DNA from 4 places in the Mesorhizobium delmotii genome. Region 2 is predicted to be linked to each of the others. Evidence: predicted binding sites of a transcription regulator. Region 2 holds the regulator's gene; each other region holds the start of a gene.
The links. The regulator PhoB, encoded in region 2, activates phosphate uptake and scavenging genes when phosphate is short. The targets are predictions, from matches to a motif close to TGTCATNNANCTGTCAT.
Positions count from the first base shown of each region.

Region 1 (3,633 bases), on a different contig from region 2:
TTGAACGTCAATGCCTTCTGGCAGCGCATCATTACCGGCGTGCTGATCATCGTCATCGTCTATTTCGACGGCCTGCGCCGCCGCGGCAAGTAGACCATCTTAACAACCGCCGGCCCGGCGATCGGGCCGGCGGTGCCATGAACCGACTGGATCAAAACATGAAAGCCGTCATCTGCCGTTCGCCCGGCAATCTTGTTGTGGAAGACCGCCCGGCGCCGGGCACACCACCGCCGGGCTGGGCGCTGGTCGCGGTCAGTCATGTCGGCATCTGCGGCACCGACTATCACATCTTCGAGGGCAAGCATCCATTCCTCGCCTATCCCCGCATCATGGGTCACGAGGTCTCCGGCACTGTGATCGAGGCTGGCGAAGGCGTCGATCTGGCCCTCGGCGACCCGGTCATCATCAACCCGTATCTCGCTTGCGGAAAATGCATCGCCTGCCGCCAAGGCAAGCCGAATTGCTGCGTCAGGATCGAGGTGCTCGGCGTCCACCGCGACGGCGCCATGTGCGAGCGGATCCTGGTGCCGGCGCAAAATCTCTATCCGGCAAACGGCCTGTCGCTGGCTGATGCCGCCGCCGTCGAATTCCTGGCGATCGGGGCGCACGCCGTGCGGCGCTCGCTAACAGATCCCGGCGCGCACACGCTGGTCATCGGCGCCGGGCCGATCGGCCTCGGCACGGCGCTGTTCGCCCGCATCGGCGGTCTCGACGTGACGCTGCTCGACATGAGTGCGGAAAGACTGGGTTTTGCCGCAAGTGAACTCGGCTTCGCCACGCTCGACGGTTCACGGCAGTCTGCGACCGATCTGGTGAAGGAGGCGACCGGCGGCGAAGGTTTTGACGTGATTTTCGATGCCACCGGCAACACCCAGTCCGTCCGTTCGGCCTTCGCCCATGTCGCGCATGGCGGGACGCTGGTCCTGGTCAGCGTCGTCAAGGACGACATCATCTTTTCCGATCCTGAATTCCACAAGCGCGAGATGACGCTCATCGGCAGCCGCAACGCGCTGCGCGCCGATTTCGACCATGTCGCCGCTTCGATCCGCAACGGCGCGGTGCCGCTGGCAAAGCTCGTCACCCATCGCACGACGCTTTTGGACACACCGCGCGACCTCGCCCGCTGGGCGCATGAGAAATCCGGTCTGATCAAGGCCGTCATCCAGGTCGGATGAAACCGGAACGCCCTAAAGCGAGATGCGTCAAAACAGGGCATCCGGTTTGTTTTTGTTCCACTTGGCTACAAAGATGCACCAAGGTCTGTTGAGATTCGGGTCAGGCCGAGTCGGAGTCGAAGACGGGCGCGAAGCGACCAAACAGGTGGGTTCCGAGAACCGGAACGCAGCGTACTTTTTGGGTACGTGAGTACCGGAAGCGCAGGTATCAGCCATTTGCAGGCCGGCCTCACCTGAATATCAGCACACCTTAAAGCGCCGATATCTTGAGCTCGACCCGCTCAGCCGGGAACCGCGTTTCGGCGAACTGGATCGGCTCGCCGTCCGGGCTAACGTTGACGGCGACCGTGACCAACACGATGGCGCCGGGCTGCAGATCGAGATCGGCAAGGTCGGCGGCGTCCGCGTGGCGGGCCGACAACACCGTCGATTGTCTGAGATAGTCACCGATGCCGAAACGCTGGAATGAGGCGGTCACCGATCCGGTTTCGGCCATGGCGGCATCGATGCCGGCGAAGCGAGCCGCGTCGAACCAGCCGGTGGCACGCGAGACCGGTTGCCCATCGGCTTCGCCGCGCGTCTCGAGGCGAATTACATTCGAACCCTTGGCAAGCCCCAGCCCTTCGGCGACGCGCCGGCTGGCCGGCTCGACCGCCGATTCGAGCAGCACGCTGCGGCGCTCCGACGCCTGCCCTTGCAAGCCCTCCGAAAAACGGGTGCGCGCGCCGATCGGATAGGACAGGCGCTTGCGCGACAGCACAAAAGTGCCACGCCCCTGCTCGGCCCTGAGTACGCCCTCCTGCACCAGTGCGGCGATGGCGCTGCGCACCGTATGGCGGTTGACGCCATAGCGCTCGGCCAGTGCAACTTCCGGTGGCAACGCAGCATTCTCGGCAAAGTCGCCGACGGCGATCGAACGCAGGATCTGGTCGGCGATCTGCCGCCACAGCGAGACGCCGCTGCGCCGCTCCAAGCTGTTGGCCATTTGCTGACCGATCATCTCTTTGCCCCGATCTTTGTCATCCATCCGTCATGGACACGCACTAGAAAATAAGTATTATTTGTATAATTGTCTACATCATTATACAAATTTTGCGGCGAGAAAGGAATGGCGGCCATGCGAGGACAGGAAGCGCGCGATCAGCAGCTTGAGCGCAAGGCCGTCATGGAGACGCTGGCGCAATCGACCGGCGACGATATCGTCCGCCTCTGGAACGAAGCCGGCCTGCCTTCGGAAGCAGAACTCCTGCGCGGTCCCGAAACCGGCCTGGTCACCGTGCGTGGCCGCATCGGCGGCGGCGGCGCGCCGTTCAACGTCGGCGAGGCGACGGTCACCCGCGCGACGGTGCGGCTTGCCTCAGGAGAAGTCGGCCACTGCTACGCACTCGGCCGTGACAAGCAGAAAGCAAAACTGGCGGCGATCGCCGACGCGCTCTGGCAGGATCCCACCCGCCGCAACGAGGTCGAGACCAAACTCATTGCGCCGCTGCAGGCCGCGCTGGCCAGCGGACGTGAGCGGCGGCGCGCCGAGACGGCGGCAACGAAGGTCGATTTCTTCACCATGGTACGCGGAGAAGACTGATGGACATCGCGACGCAAGCGATCGAGGGCGGTTTTGCCGATCCGGTGTTCGACGCCCAGACGGTGTTCCGCGCCGTGATGGATGCGATGGCGCGGCCGGGCACCCTGCAGCCCCTGCCGGTCTTTGCCCGCCCGCCGGCGCCGCTGTCGGCCACCGCGGGCGCCATCGCGCTGGCGCTGTGCGACAACGACACGCCGCTCTGGCTCGATCTCGTTTTGCAGGCCCCGGCAGCGATAAAATCCTGGCTTGGCTTCCACTCCGGCGCGCCACTGGCCCACACGCCAGCCGATGCGCATTTCGCGCTGATCGCCACGCCGGGCGAGATGATGGCGCTCGACGGCTTTTCACAAGGCACACAGGACTATCCCGACCGCTCGACGACGCTGATCCTGCAGGTGAGCAATCTCGTCTCAGGCGCCCCGCTGCTGCTCGAAGGTCCTGGCATCGAAAGAACCGCGACAATCGCGCCAGCGCAGATGCCGCGCCACTTCGTCGAACAATGGAAGCAGAACAATCAGCGTTTTCCCCGTGGTGTCGACATTATCCTCGCCACCCCGGAAGGCGTTGCCTGCCTGCCGCGCACGACACGCATCAAGACGATGGAGGCGTGATATGTATGTCGCAGTAAAAGGCGGTGAAGCGGCCATTGCCAACGCCCACGCCCTGCTCGCCGACCGCCGCCGCGGCGACCGTTCCGTGCCGGCGCTTCGCCTCGACCAGATCGTCGAGCAGTTGGCGCTCGGCGTCGACCGGGTGATGAGCGAAGGTTCGCTCTACGACCGCGAATTGGCGGCGCTGGCCATCGTTCAGGCGCGCGGCGACATGATCGAAGCGATCTTCCTGGTTCGCGCCTATCGCACCACGCTGCCACGCTTC
Region 1 is NZ_FUIG01000092.1:62,186-65,818, reverse strand. Features, by position in the region: gene BQ8482_RS34765 (ABC transporter permease) at 1-93, shown strand, start outside; gene BQ8482_RS34760 (zinc-binding alcohol dehydrogenase family protein) at 159-1,175, shown strand; gene phnF (phosphonate metabolism transcriptional regulator PhnF) at 1,426-2,175, opposite strand; gene phnG (phosphonate C-P lyase system protein PhnG) at 2,293-2,757, shown strand; gene phnH (phosphonate C-P lyase system protein PhnH) at 2,757-3,368, shown strand; gene BQ8482_RS34740 (carbon-phosphorus lyase complex subunit) at 3,370-3,633, shown strand, end outside.
Region 1: the regulator PhoB is predicted to act here: its motif matches at 2,193-2,209, upstream of phnF (phosphonate metabolism transcriptional regulator PhnF).

Region 2 (3,633 bases):
GGCAGCCGATGGCGCAAGATCTGCGCGCCGTGGTTGGCGCAATCCGCATGGCCGGCGATCTCGAGCGCATCGGCGACCTGGCCAAGAACATAGCCAAGCGGGTCAGCGCAGTCGGGCAGAGCGCCACGCCGCGTAATCTCTCGCACGGTATCGACGCGATGGCGGATCTCGTTCTTGTGCAGCTCCGCGGCGTGGTCGAGCACTATGTGTCGCGCAATGCCGGCGCGTTGAAAGAACTGCGCGCCGACGACCAGAAGATCGACGTGAAATATACGGCGGTTTTTCGCGAACTCCTGACCTACATGATGGAGGATCCGCGCAACATCACCGCCTGCACGCATCTTCTGTTCTGCGCCAAGAATCTCGAGCGTATCGGCGATCACGTCACCAACATCGCCGAAAACGCCTACTATGTCGTGACCGGGCAGCAATTGCCGGCGGATCGCCCGAAGCTCGACGAAACGACGATGTCGGCGCCGGCGACATGACGGGGGTGACCGGTCGATGATCGCGCCACGCATCATGGTGGTGGAGGACGAAGAGCCGCTGGGCGTCCTCCTCCGCTACAATCTGGAATCCGAAGGCTATCAGGTCGAGGTGGTGACGCGCGGCGACGAGGCCGAAATCCGGCTGCAGGAAAACGTGCCCGATCTTCTGGTGCTCGACTGGATGGTGCCGGCGGTTTCCGGCATCGAGCTTTGCCGACGCCTTCGGATGCGCCCCGAAACCGAGCGGCTGCCGATCATCATGCTGACCGCACGCGGCGAGGAGAGCGACCGGGTGCGCGGCCTCTCGACAGGGGCCGACGACTACCTGGTCAAGCCGTTCTCGACACCGGAATTCATGGCCAGGATCAAGGCGCTGCTGCGCCGCGCCAAGCCCGAAGTGCTGTCCAGCGTGCTGAAGGTCGGCGACATCATGCTCGATCGCGAATCGCACAGGGTCTATCGCAAGAAGAGCGAGATCCGGCTCGGGCCAACCGAGTTCCGGCTGCTCGAATTCATGATGCGGCACCCGGGTCGGGTCTTCTCGCGCAGCCAGTTGCTAGACAATGTCTGGGGCGAGACGATCTACATCGACGAGCGCACGGTGGACGTCCATGTCGGACGGTTGCGCAAGGCGGTCAACAATGGTCGCATGCCCGATGTCATCCGCACCATCCGCGGCGCGGGCTATGCGATCAGGGAAGACTAGCTGATATTCAGGTGATGCCGGCCTGCGACCGGCGATTTCCTGCGATTCCGGTACGTACCCAAAAGTACGCTCCGTTCCGGTTCTCGGAACTCACGCAGTCTGGTCGGCTCGCGCCCGTCTTCGAGCCGGCGCGGCCTGACCTGAATCTCAACACATCCCCAAGTTGCAATCCGCCGTTGTTCCTTGCCTTTCGGAGTCAGGCCACGTGCTTCCTGATCATGCCGGACTTCCCTTGTATGCCCGGCGCGAAAATCTCCTGGTCGACGAAGCTCAGCGCCCGCAAGGCGCAGCCTTCGCGGATCAGCGGCAGCTCGTTCGTCTCGGTGTCGAAGGAAATCGAACCCGAATGATGGCCGCCGGCGGTCTGGGCGATGGCCTCGCGCAGGGCCGGCTCGATCAGGTCGAAGGCGGCAGCGTTGGCGCCGACCATGGCGACCGGCGCCGGATCGATCAGCGCGAACAGGCTGCCGAGCCCGAAGCCGAGCGCTTCGCCGGCCTTGCGGTAGGCTTCGCGCTCCGGTCCGTCCGCCTGGCGCGCCCGGGCCGCCAGTGCCCGCATCTCGGCGTCGCTGACATCGGCGACCGGCTCTGCGTTCTCGCTCAATTGCCTTGCGTTGCGCCAGATGGCGTAGTTGCCGGCATAGGCCTCGACGCAGCCGCGCCGCCCGCAGCGACAAAGCGCGCCGCCCGGCCGATGAATCATGTGGCCGAATTCGCCGCCCGAGGAATGGGTGCCGGTGAACAGTTCGCCCTTCAGCACCAGCCCCATACCGATGCCGTGCGAGAGCAGGATGGCGATGAAATCGTCGCGGTAGCGATCCGGCTCGCGCCAGCGCAGCGCCACGGCCATCATGTTGCAGTCGTTCTCCATGATGGCCGGGATGCCGAACTCGCGTTCCAGAATGTCGGCGAAGGCGATGTTAGTCTGCGGCGTGATCGGCGACCACAACATGGCGCGCGCATGCGAATCGGTGATGCCCTGGATCGCCAGCGCGATGCGGGCGACGCTTTGGACGTCGAGGTCGGGGTCTTCGATCCGGCGCCGCACGATGGCGACACATTCGTCGATCAGCTCGTCGCGCGACATGGTCAGCGTGTCCAGCCGGCGTTGTTCCTCGGCGACCACCTGTCCGGCATAATCGATGACAGCGACCGACAGGAAATTCAGCGACAACACGACCGCCAATACCGCAGCGGCTTCCGGATTGAGGCTGAGGCCGACCTGCGGTCGGCCGCGTTTCATCGAAACGGTCTCGCTCGCCTTGCTCTCGGTCAGGATGCCTTCCTGGATCAGGTCGGAAGAGATCGCCGATATGGTCGAATGGCTGAGGCCGGTGGTTGCGGCGATCTCGGTCCGCGACGGCTGGCCGGCCCGGCGTACCGCAGAAATCACCATGGCCCGGTTGCGCCGGCGCAAATCGTCATGACGGATTCCAACCGACATTCTTTTGCTTCCTCCCTATTGCCGCGGCCGCTCATGAATCGGAAGCCGTCGGTAATGTCCGACAAATAGTGGCAGAAGCAGCAGGCCCTGTCATTATTTATTCCGAGGCTCGAAATAAGTCGGCAGGGACATTAAAATCCATCGGAATTGATGTTGACAGCGCTCCGCCGTTGGACCAGTATTTTTTCGAGGCTCGAAAAAATAGTGGCCTTTGTGCCGGCCTTCGGGCCAGTTGGTCGCGCCGTACGCGGCGCAGGGAGGATATCATGAAGAGATTCGCAGCCGCCATTCTGGCGGGGGTTGCCATGTCGCTGACGCTCGCGTCGGCCGCACAGGCCAAGGACAAGGTCATTGGCGTTTCGTGGTCGAATTTCCAGGAAGAGCGTTGGAAGACCGACGAAGCCGCCATGAAGACTGCGATCGAGGCAGCCGGCGACAAGTATATTTCCGCCGATGCACAGTCCAATCCCGGCAAGCAGCTGACCGATGTCGAGAGCCTGATCTCGCAGGGCGCCAACGCGCTGATCATCCTTGCGCAGGACGCCTCGGCCATCGGGCCGGCGGTGCAGAAGGCGCTGGACGAAGGCATTCCGGTCGTCGGCTATGACCGGCTGATCGAGAACAAGGACGTGTTCTATCTGACCTTCGACAACCAGGAAGTCGGCCGCATGCAGGCCCGCGAAGTGTTCAAGGTGGCGCCGGAAGGCAATTACGTCTTTATCAAGGGCTCGGGCGCCGATCCGAATGCCGATTTTCTGTTCGCCGGCTCCATGGAAGTGCTCAAGGACGCGATCGACAGCGGCAAGATCAAGAATGTCGGCGAGGCCTATACGGACGGCTGGCTTCCCGCCAACGCTCAGAAGAACATGGAACAGTTCCTGACCGCCAACGACAACAAGATCGATGCGGTGGTTGCTGCCAATGACGGCACCGCTGGTGGCGTCGTCGCGGCGCTGACGGCGCAAGGCTTGGCCGGATCCGTCCCGGTGTCGGGC
Region 2 is NZ_FUIG01000043.1:143,271-146,903, forward strand. Features, by position in the region: gene phoU (phosphate signaling complex protein PhoU) at 1-488, shown strand, start outside; gene phoB (phosphate regulon transcriptional regulator PhoB) at 505-1,194, shown strand; gene BQ8482_RS26205 (ROK family protein) at 1,391-2,638, opposite strand; gene xylF (D-xylose ABC transporter substrate-binding protein) at 2,905-3,633, shown strand, end outside.

Region 3 (3,633 bases), on a different contig from region 2:
TCTGAATGATTGTGGCAGCTTCGGTTTTCTCGGTAGTTGCGATTCCGGCCACGCGTTTGAACAAGCGGCGGATGGACACCGCGTTCGTGGCATCATCCGCGCCCTGGTCGATCACCTTGAGCGTGTCGCTGGGTCCGATGACGCTGGCTGTCACCTGTATACCGCCGGTGCCCCATCCATAAGCCAGCGGCATCTCGCGGCTTCCAAACGGAACCTGAAGGCCGGGCACGGCCATCGCCTTCAAGATGCAGCGACGGATCATCCGCTTGGACTGCTCGTCGAGATAGGCAAAGTTGTAGGCTTGGCGGCGGCCCCGCTTGGACGAATCTTCCTGCGCGCCGGTCATTCCGCAGCCTCCTTGGTTGAACGGCTGTCGATCTGCTCGCGGCGCAACTGTCGTATGAACTGCAGGTCACCCTGGAAATCGACATAGTGCGGCAAGGTCAGATGCGAGACGAACCCGGCCGCCTCGAGATTGTCGGTATGAGAAAGCACGAACTCTTCGTCTTGAACAGGATATTTTGGTTCCTCACCGTATTCGTGGCAACGCAATGAGCGATCAACGATCGCCATCCCCATCGCCTTGCGCTCACTCCTTCCAAAGGCGAGACCATATCCCCGCGTGAAGCGCGCAGGCTCGTCGGCGGACCCAGCAAACAAGTCCAACATCTGGCATTCCGTGACGGTGATGTCTCCGACAGAGACCGAAAAGCCCAGTTCCTCGGGAACAATCTCGAGCGCGACGTCTCCGACCCGAGTTTCCCCGACATAGGGGTGGCCAGCGCTGTAGCCGCGCAGGGCGGAATAGGCCAATCCTACGACGAAACCCTCATCGCCACGCGAAAGATTCTGCAGACGCTGATCACGACTGGCAGGCAGGGTCAAAGGCTCTCGCGTCAGATCGAAGACCGATGTCTGGTCAGGCGCAGGCAATTCGGCTTCAATCAGGCCTTCGTCGGAGATGCTGTCGAAAGCACGCGGAAGATTGGGATCAAGGGGGGCGTCCGCAGTCTTGGCTTTTGACCCCTCGACGTCAGCAGGATCGAGGAGATCGAAATCAAGCAGCCGATGCGTGTATTCATAGGTTGAACCGAGGACCTGCCCTCCGGGAATGTCCTTGAAGGTCGCAGAAATCCGTCGCTCGATGGCCATCTGGTCTGTATCGATCGCGTTCGACACGGCCAAACGCGCCAGCGTCGTTCGAAAAGCCCGAAGAAGGAAGATCGCCTCGACGGCGTCGCCCTGGGCCTGCTTCAATGCGAGGGCAGCAAGCTCTCTGTCGTAGACAGAGCCCTCGCACATCACCCGGTCGACAGCGAGACCGAGTTGCTCCGAGATCTGCGAAACCGTGAGTTCGGGAACTTCGGGATCGCCCCGCCTATCCTCTGCAATCAACCGATGCGAGTTAAGGATTGCCTGCTCGCCTCCCTTTACAGCCACATAAGCCATTCAGATCTCCACCGATATGCTGCGAGGAAGCGCAATGACTGCATTTCCGGAGGTAAAGAGGACATCGACTCCGATCGGGTAATCGGCCTGATTAAGCTGCCAGTCTTCCCAAAACCACGACGGAAGGCCTTCAATGGCCGCCGAAATCTCATGCTGGATCCCCGGCCCGCGCCATTGTGCAAGTAGCCCTCCTGTAAAGGAGGGCACCTGGACGACAATGGTCGTCGAGGCCTGGGGCTCCAACTCAGAGCCGAGGCAGAACTTTTGCAGGCGTGGCATCGCCATCGGATCCGCCACAATGGCAAATGCCGATCGTTCGGGGCCGTCCACGACAGGCGCCCTACAGTGAAACCCAAGATAATTGCGGACGGACGTCAAGTTCGATCGGGGATCGAGCCAGATTGGCGTTTCGAAGTCTGCCAAGGTGAGACAGACCGAGACGGTCGCCGGATCGAGAGGGCCAACTGCCGTGGCCGCGGGGACCAGCGTTTGCGGACGACCGACATAGGCATAGGCATCCAGGATGCGGCGGAATGTATCCTGGCTACCAAAAACAGGACTCGCGAAGCCAGGTTCAATCGTTGAAGTATCCATAACCCTGCTCATTCGGGGCTCGCATCTCGCGCCATTGCGAAAAATTCGACCTTTGTCGAAGCCGCTCTGCGGCTCCGAAGCTCACGGCGGTCCAATTGGGTCGCCTCAAATTGGGCAACAAACCGACGGCTTGCGGTCGCGATATCGTCCGCCCTTTGCAAAAGCGCATCGAAGACGGCCGCCAGTTCTGCATGGCGCTCGTCGCATCCGAGAACGAAAGCAAAGCCCGTCGTACCATCAGTCAACCTGAGAGCGCACTGGGTCATCGTAACCTCGCCGAGGTTGAAGAGGTCGCCGGTACCCCCGGCCCGTCCACGCACCAGCACCAGGCCGGTCTCGGGTCGGCGGAGCCACTCGAATTGCGGGGAAATGGCAAGGTTATTCCATGCTCGCTCGAGTTCGTCGCGCTTGGCCCGGGCAAGGACCGCCATCCATCGCTGCCTGTATTCAACGTCATTCCGCACTTGTGTTCGCCACTTTGATTGTAGATCCAGTTCAGAACCGGGCCGGACCATTGCTGACTAGATGTCTAGGTATCTAAGCGCTGATTGCAACACTTTGATGACAGGAGAAGGGCTCGGCCGATATAAAATTGCTCTGATCAATCAGGGCAGGGAAGCCAGTGGTGGGAACTGCCGAGCTTCTGACGTCTCGTCGCCGAAGTGCCTTCAGTCGTTACTTTCAATCAGATATTCGTATCGGTCGCTTCGTATAGCGCTGAAGGCATATTTGATTGGCAACCCATCCGGAGTCACATCGACATTCGTCTCGAAGAGTACCGGGCTGGAGGAAGATATTCGCAATAGCTGCGCTTCCTGCTGGGTGGGTCTCCGGGCGGTTATCCGCGTCCATTTTCGCTTATATTCAGGGATGCCGCAGCGCTTCAAGGCCGCGGTCGGAGAGTTCAGCCCTTCGAAGGCCGTGGCGAGACCAGGAACTCGCTCGACGGGATAATAGGCCGTGCCGGTTGCCAAAGGCCAATCGTTGATGAACGAAATCGACCGGACCTCCGTGACCAACGCTGGCGGCGCAATCTTCAGATGTTTTATTATTTCAGGTTCGACGGAAGCGTCGGTGATCGAAATTATCTGGCGCTTCACCGACTTGTTTTGGCCAAGGAGTCTAAAAGTGAATCTGGGATCGCTGTCCAGCTTGTGCGAAACGAAATCATCGGCCACGAATGTTCCAACACCATGTTGGACCCGCAGAGCGCCCTCAGATTCCAGTGCCTTGATCGCGTTGCGCACGGTGTGGCGATTGACCCCAAATCGCTCTGCCAAGACAAAATCGCCAGGCAGGCGACCATTCTCGAAGGCTCTCGCCTGGATGTCATTGAGTATACCGGAGCGAACCACTTCCCAACGTTTCATCGAGCACCACTTTCAACTTCGATTCGTTTGAATAGCATTTAGCCGGAACCGGCGAAAAAAATCCTTATCGGAACGGCAGTCGATGCAAATTGTGTGAACCGGAATTGTAAGCTAAGGAGAAGTACAAGAGGATCTGTTGCAACCTTTTCCTTACCAGCGCTGTGGCAAGGAGCCTTCGATCGTTTCGGAGGGTTGCAATGTTCAAAGGCCGTCAGATCGA
Region 3 is NZ_FUIG01000036.1:54,260-57,892, reverse strand. Features, by position in the region: gene BQ8482_RS21620 (alpha-D-ribose 1-methylphosphonate 5-phosphate C-P-lyase PhnJ) at 1-346, opposite strand, end outside; gene BQ8482_RS21615 (carbon-phosphorus lyase complex subunit) at 343-1,449, opposite strand; gene phnH (phosphonate C-P lyase system protein PhnH) at 1,450-2,043, opposite strand; gene phnG (phosphonate C-P lyase system protein PhnG) at 2,052-2,558, opposite strand; gene phnF (phosphonate metabolism transcriptional regulator PhnF) at 2,712-3,413, opposite strand.
Region 3: the regulator PhoB is predicted to act here: its motif matches at 2,594-2,610, upstream of phnG (phosphonate C-P lyase system protein PhnG).

Region 4 (3,633 bases), on a different contig from region 2:
CGTGTCGAGACTGTCCGCGCCCAGATCATCGATGAAGCTCGCCTGCTCCGTCACCTTGTCGGCATCGACGCCAAGGTGCTCGATAACGATCTTCTTGACGCGCTCTGCGGTGTCACTCATTTGGGCATCCTCGTCTTTTGTTTGTCTGTCTTCGTTAGCGGGCAGAATGCCGCTAATCAAGCTGAAAGATGGTCCGGCCGGAAACGCAACAGCACCGGACCGGTTTTTGCCCGAACCGCCGGGTTGCGGGCCGCATTACACGAAAATCGGCCTGGCTCCAAGGCGAAAAGGGGTGTTTTCCCGCAACTGTCAAATCATCGCCATGCCGCCATTCACGTGAATGGTCTGGCCGGTTACATAGGCAGCTTCGTTGGAAGCGAGGTAGGCGACGGCGGAAGCGACTTCGGCGCTGGTGCCCATGCGCCGTGTCGGGATCGCTGCCATGATCGCCTCTTTCTGCTTGTCGTTGAGCTTGTCGGTCATCGCCGATTCGATGAAGCCCGGAGCGACGCAGTTGACGGTGATGTTGCGGGTGGCGATCTCCTGCGCCAGCGACTTGGAAAAGCCGATCATGCCGGCCTTGGAGGCGCAGTAATTGGTCTGGCCGGGATTGCCGGTGACGCCAACCACAGAGGTGATGTTGATGATGCGGCCATGCCGGCGCCGCATCATCGGATGGGTCAGTTCGCGGGTCAGCCGGAACACGGCGGTCAGATTGACTTCGAGCACCGTATCCCAGTCGGCGTCCGCCATGCGTACGAACAGACCGTCCTTGGTGATGCCGGCATTGTTGACGAGAATGTCGACGCCTTCGAGATCGGCCTCGACCTTCTGGCCGAGCGCCTTGACCTCGTCGCGATTGGAAAGGTTCGCCGGGAACAGCTTGACCCGCTCGCCGAGCTCGGCCGCCAGCGTCTCCAGCTTTTCGACGCGGGTGCCGTGCAGGCCGACAACGGCGCCCTGCGAATGCAGCACCCTGGCGATAGCCTCGCCGATGCCTCCCGATGCGCCTGTGACGAGCGCCTTGCGGCCGGTCAATTCGAACATGTCTTGTCTCCTGATCTAAGAGAACACCCTACACGGGTGGGGTCAAATCTCGGCGGTTATGCGAGCGCCGCCAGCGCCGCCTCGACATCCGCCGCCGTGCCGACAGCGCCGGTGGCGATATCGCGGTTGATGCGCCGCGCCAGTCCCGACAGCACCTTGCCGGCGCCCACCTCGTAAAGTGTCGCAATGCCATTTGCGCCGAACCACTCCACCGTTTCGCGCCAGCGCACGCGGCCGGTCACCTGTTCGACCAGGCGGCGGGCGATTGCGTCCGGATCGCTGGACGGGGTGACCGACACGTTAGAGACTACGGGCACCAACGGCGCGTTCTTCGTGACCTCGGCCAGCGCATTGCGCATGACCTCGGCCGCCGGTGCCATAAGCGCCGAATGGAAAGGTGCCGAGACCTGCAGCATCAGCGCCCGCTTGGCGCCTTTATCCGTGCACAGCCTCGCCGCCAGTTCGACCGCCGCCCTGGCGCCGGAGATCACCAGTTGGCCACCGCCATTGTCGTTGGCAATCTGGCAAACTGAATCTTTGGCTGAACCTTTGGCCGCTTCAGCGCAGGCGTCTTCGACATCGGCCTGTTCCAGCCCGATGATCGCCGCCATGGCGCCCTCGCCGGCCGGCACTGCCGCCTGCATGGCATTGCCGCGGATACGCAAGAGCCGGGCGGCATCGGCGACCGAAACGAAACCGGCGGCGGCAAGCGCCGAATATTCGCCGAGCGAATGGCCGGCGACATAGGCGACCTTGTCCTTCAGCGAGAAGCCGCGCGATTCCAGCGCCCGGATCGCGGCAAGTGACACAGCCATCAGCGCCGGCTGGGCATTGGCGGTCAGCGTCAGCGTCTCTTCCGGCCCTTCCCAGATCAGCTTCGACAGGTTTTCGCCGAGCGCGTCGTCGACCTCTTCGAAGATCTTCCGCGATTCCGGAAAGGCGTCGGCGAGGTCCTTGCCCATGCCGACAGCTTGGCTGCCCTGTCCCGGAAAGGTGAATGCAACGGCCATGTGTGGCTCCCAACCGGCTGATTTTTTCCTGCCTGTGACGCAAGGCGGGCGGGCAAGTCAAGTCCGGTATCGGCCCGACCCGGGCCACTCCGGCTCGGTATTGCTGGCCGAGTACCTGTTCCAAAAGGCTTTTTATCGATCACTCATGATGAAAATCGCTCACGATTCGTTTGCTGGCTCTTCTTATTTCAGCCACAGGCGCTAGCTTTTCGTGACATATCGATGACAGCTCAATGACGCTTTTGTGTATGGTCGGGGGAATTGTAAGGTGGCAAGGACTAGGAAGGGCGCTGGCAAAGCCGCGCCACAGTTTCTGGAAGGCGATCCGGCCACCGGCTATCTGCCGGGCCGGAAATGGCCTGTTATCCGTTATGGCCTCGTCAGCCTTCTCGCCGCCACCATCCTGGTTTTTGCGATCGAACTGATCGTGCGCGGCGACTTTGCCGGTACCGTCGCATTCTTCCTGCAGCCCTTCAAGCCGGGCTGGACCACCATCATCATCTTCGCGCTGATTCTGATCGGCCTCGACGCAGTGCTCGGCCGCAGCCACCAGAGCCTAATTATCGTCGCGCCGCTGACCCTGGCGCTGGCCTTCGTCGGCCATCAGAAATCGCTTTATCTCGGCGATCCGCTCTATCCGACCGATTTCCTCTATTCACGCCAGATCGTAGCGCTGATGCCGCTTCTGGTGCGCGAACGTCCGGGAACCGCCATCGCTCTGGCGGTCGGCATCGTTGGCAGCCTCTCGCTGCTCGTTTATGGCTGGCGGCTGTGGCGCCGCCGGGTACCGGCGCTCGGTCGCAAGGGGCGGCTGGCCAGGCTGACGCTGACCGTGCCGCTGCTCGCCTTCTTCGTGTCGATCATGGATTACGCGACGTTCTCGTGGACCCGCGACCGGCTGCAAATCATCCCGATCATGTGGGACCAGAAGGAAAATTACGCCTCCAACGGCTTCGCACTGGCCTTCGCGCTCAACGTGCCGATGGCCCATGTCCCCGCGCCTGCCGGCTACTCCGACAAGGCGATCGCGGCGATCGAAAGGCCTGATGTGAAGGCATCGGTACCGACCGAGAAGCCAGATATCATCATCGTCATGAGCGAATCCTTCTGGGATCCGACCGAACTGCCCGGCGTCACCATCATGCCCGATCCGATTCCCAACGTGCGGGCGCTGCGCTCTGGCCACGTATTCTCGCCCGAATTCGGCGGCATGACCGCCAATGTCGAGTTCGAGGCGCTGACCGGCCTTTCCAACGCCTTCCTGCCGGCCGGCAGCATCCCCTACCAGCAATATGTCCGCGCGCCGGTGCCGTCGATGGCGACGTTCCTGAAGAGCCAGGGCTATGAGACGCGCGCCATCCATCCGGGCACAAGCTGGTTCTGGAACCGAACGCCGGTCTATGCGGAGTTCGGCTTCGATGACTTCAAGTCCGAAGAAAACATGCCATATCTCGAAAAGCGCGGGCCGCTAGCGTCGGACGCGGCAATGACCGACGAGATCATCCGCGAAGCCGACGCCACGGACGATCCGTTCTTCTACTTCGCCGTCAGCCTGCAAAACCACGGACCCTACGAA
Region 4 is NZ_FUIG01000041.1:42,862-46,494, forward strand. Features, by position in the region: gene BQ8482_RS23440 (acyl carrier protein) at 1-120, opposite strand, end outside; gene fabG (3-oxoacyl-[acyl-carrier-protein] reductase) at 310-1,047, opposite strand; gene fabD (ACP S-malonyltransferase) at 1,104-2,057, opposite strand; gene BQ8482_RS23455 (LTA synthase family protein) at 2,326-3,633, shown strand, end outside.
Region 4: the regulator PhoB is predicted to act here: its motif matches at 2,280-2,296, upstream of BQ8482_RS23455 (LTA synthase family protein).